DNA from 2 places in the Paraliobacillus sediminis genome. Region 2 is predicted to be linked to the other one. Evidence: a T-box and tRNA genes for the amino acid it is inferred to sense, from the RefSeq annotation. Region 2 holds a T-box; the other holds one or more tRNA genes.
What was found. A T-box is a leader RNA that pairs with one kind of tRNA and senses whether it is charged. The one in region 2 lies ahead of glyQ (glycine--tRNA ligase subunit alpha), so its partner is inferred to be a tRNA-Gly.
Positions count from the first base shown of each region.

Region 1: it has a tRNA-Gly gene. The T-box ahead of glyQ (glycine--tRNA ligase subunit alpha) is inferred to sense a tRNA for this amino acid. The anticodon was not compared.

Region 1 covers NZ_QJSI01000004.1:66,590-69,080, reverse strand. The annotation lists gene D2K60_RS19380 (ABC-ATPase domain-containing protein) at 1-668, opposite strand, end outside; tRNA gene D2K60_RS19375 (tRNA-Gly) at 1,428-1,501, opposite strand; gene D2K60_RS19365 (metal ABC transporter solute-binding protein, Zn/Mn family) at 1,814-2,491, shown strand, end outside.
Region 2 covers NZ_QJSI01000003.1:909,865-912,355, reverse strand. The annotation lists gene D2K60_RS17400 (YqzL family protein) at 1-96, shown strand, start outside; gene recO (DNA repair protein RecO) at 169-924, shown strand; T-box leader at 983-1,157, shown strand; gene glyQ (glycine--tRNA ligase subunit alpha) at 1,249-2,142, shown strand; gene glyS (glycine--tRNA ligase subunit beta) at 2,129-2,491, shown strand, end outside.

The sequences.
Region 1 (2,491 bases), on a different contig from region 2:
TCGATTTTAACACGATTAGCAACTGGACTTTTAAACGGTACAGCGTTCATTAATGGGCGGTTACTTATTCCATTTTCTCGGGGTAGGATTGCATCATCTGCAACAAACGATATCCAATTATTCTTCATCATTTCCGCTCGAATAGCTTGATGTTGATCAGAGAGTTTAACTGCCTCTTCCAACTCTTCATCTTTAATAGTAAAAATCGAACCAGCTAAAACACGAGGCATCATTTCAAAGAAAAGATATTTTGCTTCTTTTCCATTAATGCGACGTCCGTTTGCTGGCAGGCTAACAGTTAAGCAGATCGTTACATGTTCCCCGTCAAGTGCCACAGCAGTTCGCTCTAAAATTTCTTGTCCTGGTTCATCTATGACGATTGAATTTCTATTATCTAACGTATTTTGAGCAATGGACTTAGCTACACTGCGGGCTATCATATCTTCTACATATATTTTTCGATTACGATCTTCCTTCCAATCCGATCTTATTTTTCGGTAAGCGGTTGGTATAATTATGCGGACTTTTGAAGGAGTGGCGTATGGATCACCTTGGACATAGTCCACACACAATTCAAATCGATGAAATGAATATCTCCCATGAATCGATTTGTATGCTTTATAACCTTTACCATCTATTTGTTGTAACTTTTCTTCTAATTGTTTCATTTTCAAACCACCTTCTCATACATTGTGCCTTCTTAGGATACAACCTTTCTTGAGCATGTATCAAGCAATACATCAAATTAACTATATATTACTAACACGACTTCCGCCTCGAAATCCAAAGTTGAAGTTGACTTAGTACCCCTATCATAATCATCATGACGTACAGGCTTAACTCGCTATGGAAATACACTACGCTTTCCGTCGCTAGTTGGTAGTGTTAATCGAGGGAGGCGCTATATCAACGATAACAGACCTTTTTGGATATTTTTCAACTCGTTCACTGATTGTCAAAACCACAATATAACTTTATGAGTCAACAGATAGTAATAACCTACTACATTTAAAGTCTGTCTAGCGAAGGAAGCAAATGGATGACACTAATGTGGGAACAGCACAAGCCGAAGATCCACTTGGTAAAGCGTTCTTCTTTACCAAGTTAGCTGAGGCTGTTGCCCACGGAAAGGGAATCCATTTGCTGACGTAGCGGCTAAGAAAGTTTCACTAGCAATTAATATCAAGTTCGTCAGATTAATGTTTATATCGAAGTTTATACATGTTTTGTAATAAACGACAATCTTTTAGAAAGTAGGCTTTTTTTAAGACTGTCAAGCAATAGAATAGATATACTTCAAATTTAAAACAGTCACCAATTAGCACTTATTTTTTTGGTGAAAAAGTTGAGGCACTAATGTAGCACCAATCAAAAAAACGCAATACTTCGTTGTAAATCAACGAAACACTGCGTTGTACACATATGTATGGAGCGGGTGAAGGGAATTGAACCCTCGACATCAGCTTGGAAGGCTGAGGTTTTACCACTAAACTACACCCGCATTTTTAATTGGGCAATTTTCAAATTCTTTGTCAGATAATCTGGCGCTATTTGAATTGATGTTCTCTATTATACCTAGCCAATTTTGTGAATGCAACCCCTTCTTGCAGATTTTGCCGATTTTCTTTGTAAAACAACTATTATTGTTAGGTATCTGTATATAGGCTAATAACTTTAAACGATTAAATTTATGTAAAATCACACATTATCTCTTGACATTCTTTCCTTAAAGAATATAATTTGCATTAGGGAAACATTTTTAGTTTAACGCATAACGTTTATACAAAGCTAATTTTAAAAGGAGGAATTTATAGTGAAAAAACAATTAATTATTAGTATGGGGTTCATGTTAGTCGGTCTATTGGGATGTGCTACACAAGATGAGGAAACTGTTAATACAGCAGAGGAACCATTAAAAGTAGTTACAACAATCGCACAGATAGCAGATGCGGTTGAAAATATTGGTGGAGAACATGTAGAGGTAACAAGCCTTATGGGACCTGGTGTTGATCCTCATTTATACAGTGCCGTTCAAGGAGACATCCAAACATTAGATCAAGCTGAAATCATATTTTATAACGGGCTTCATTTAGAAGGGCAGATGGGCGAAATCTTCGAACAAATGGAACAAGACAAAACAACAACACCCGTATCTGAAAATATTCCAGAAGACAAATTATTAAGTGATCCAGAAAGCCCCACTATCACTGACCCTCACGTATGGTTCGACATATCGACGTGGTCGTATAGTGTAGAGGCGGTACGTGATGATTTAATCGCTATAGATCCAGAAAACGAGGAAACATACAGTCAAAACGCAGCTGATTATTTAGCAGAGCTAGCAGAATTAGATGCTTATGCAAAAGAACGTTTTGAGGAAATACCTGAGGAAAGTAGAGTTTTAGTTACCGCTCATGATGCTTTTAATTATTTTGGCAAAGCTTATGGATTTGAAGTTGTTGGCTTACAAGGTTTAAGTACGGAATCTGAT
Region 2 (2,491 bases):
ACCTATTTATTAATGAAGGAATTGGAAACTGTCTATCATCAAAGTGGAACAGAACCTGATAATGAAGCAATACAAGAATATGATAATCTAATTTAGATTTATATTTTGTAAAGTGATTAACTTTAATGTAATTCGTAATTAATTTGCCTTAGGGGATTGGTGAATATAGTGTTTGAAAAAATAGAAGGTGTTATTTTACGGACACAAGACTATGGTGAAACACATAAGCTTGTTACCATATTTACAAAAGAAAAAGGCAGAGTAACCGCAATCGCCCGTGGTGCTAAAAAAACCAAAAGTAGAATGGCTGCGATAACGCAGCCATTTATTCTTGGGACATTTCTAATGCAGGGTGGTTCAGGGTTAGGAACACTCCAACAGGGAGAAGTTATTCTTTCATATAGGAAGATCAGAGAAGATATTATTAAAACAGCTTATGCAAGTTATATCGCTGAATTAACGAATAAGTTAATTGATGAAAAGATTGCCGATCCATTTATCTATAAACAGTTTGTTCTTAGCCTACAAGCTATAACGGAAGATAAAGATCCAGAGATCATAGCAATGATGTATGAATTAAAACTATACAAAAAGGCTGGTTTTGCTCCGATACTACAACAATGTGCACATTGTGGTCAAAAAAATGATACCTATCCCGCATTTTCTGTACAAGAAGGTGGCCTCATTTGTCAAAGATGTATAATGGTTGATATAGAGGCAATAACAATATCTAGTACAATTGTGAAATTACTACAAATGTTTTCGGTTGTTGATATAGAACGAATTGGAAATATTTCAGTTAAAACTGAAAACAAAAAATTAATGTACGCATTAATGGAAACCTATTATGATCAGTACGGTGGTTATTTTATTAAATCAAAAAAATTCTTGAAGCAATTAGATCTTTTTGCGGATACAGAATAAACCTAGTATAGTTGACAAAAAGCTGAAATTACATTATGATTTCATTATCAATTAGACAAGTTATGCTAAGATAGAGAGTAGTACTTTTATTATATCTGTAAAAGCGAGTCCAGGCCGGTGTAAGCTGGATATAGGTAATTGAAAGGAAGGCACTCTGGAGCATTGTAATAAAAAAGTGGCTATTTGAATTTAAATAGCAAATAGGGTGGAACCGCGGAAATCCCGTCCCTATGTCTCAATATTTTTGAGACATAGGGACGGGATTTTGCGTGTATTTTCAACGTATTCTGTATTTGAGAAATTAATGAGATGGAGGGTAAAATAATGAATGTGCAAGAAATGATTTTAACGTTACAAAAACACTGGTCAGATCAAAATTGTATTCTAATGCAAGCATACGATGTGGAGAAAGGTGCGGGTACAATGTCACCTATGACCTTACTAAGAAGCCTAGGTCCTGAACCTTGGAATGTAGCGTACGTAGAGCCTTCAAGACGTCCTGCAGATGGACGTTACGGACAAAATCCAAATAGACTTTATCAACATCACCAGTTTCAAGTAATTATGAAACCGTCACCTGATAATATTCAAGAACTGTACTTAGAATCACTTGAAAAGTTAGGGATAGATCCACTTAAACATGATATTCGTTTTGTGGAAGACAATTGGGAAAATCCGACACTTGGAGCTGCGGGTCTAGGTTGGGAAGTTTGGTTAGATGGTATGGAGATTACGCAATTTACTTATTTTCAGCAAATTGGTGGAATGGAAGCAAAACCAGTGGCTGTAGAAATTACATATGGTTTGGAACGCCTTGCATCATATATTCAAGATAAAGAGAATGTGTTTGACTTAGAATGGACTGATGGTGTGACAGTTGGAGATATTTTTTATCAACCAGAATTGGAACATTCAAAATATACCTTTGAAGAATCAAATACAGATATGTTGTTTGAACTATTTACAACATATGAACAAGAGGCAAAGCAAACAATGGAAAAGGGATTGGTTTTTCCAGCCTATGATTATGTATTGAAATGCTCACACACATTTAATTTACTAGATGCTAAAGGCGTAATTTCTGTAACGGAAAGAACAGGTTACATCGGACGTGTTCGGAATTTAGCTCGTGCTATTGCTAAACTTTATGTAGAAGAAAGAGAAAAATTAGGTTTTCCAATGTTAAAAAAGGAGGGAAAACAAAATGAAAACAACTAACATATTATTTGAGGTTGGTCTTGAAGAAATGCCAGCGCGTTTTTTAGATGCAACAGAAAAACAATTACAAGATAGTACCGCTAAATGGTTAGCTGCTATTCGATTACCTTATCAAAAAATCACAACATATGTAACACCAAGAAGATTAGCAGTTGTTATAGAACAACTTGCAACGAAACAAGCTGATATAGAAGAAGAGGCAAAAGGTCCAGCAAAAAAAATTGCTCTCGATCAAGAAGGTAACTGGTCAAAAGCGGCGGTCGGGTTCTCAAAAGGTCAAGGAAAAGATTTGGACGAAATTTATTTTAAAGATGTGAACGGAACAGAATATGCTTATGTTACAAAATTT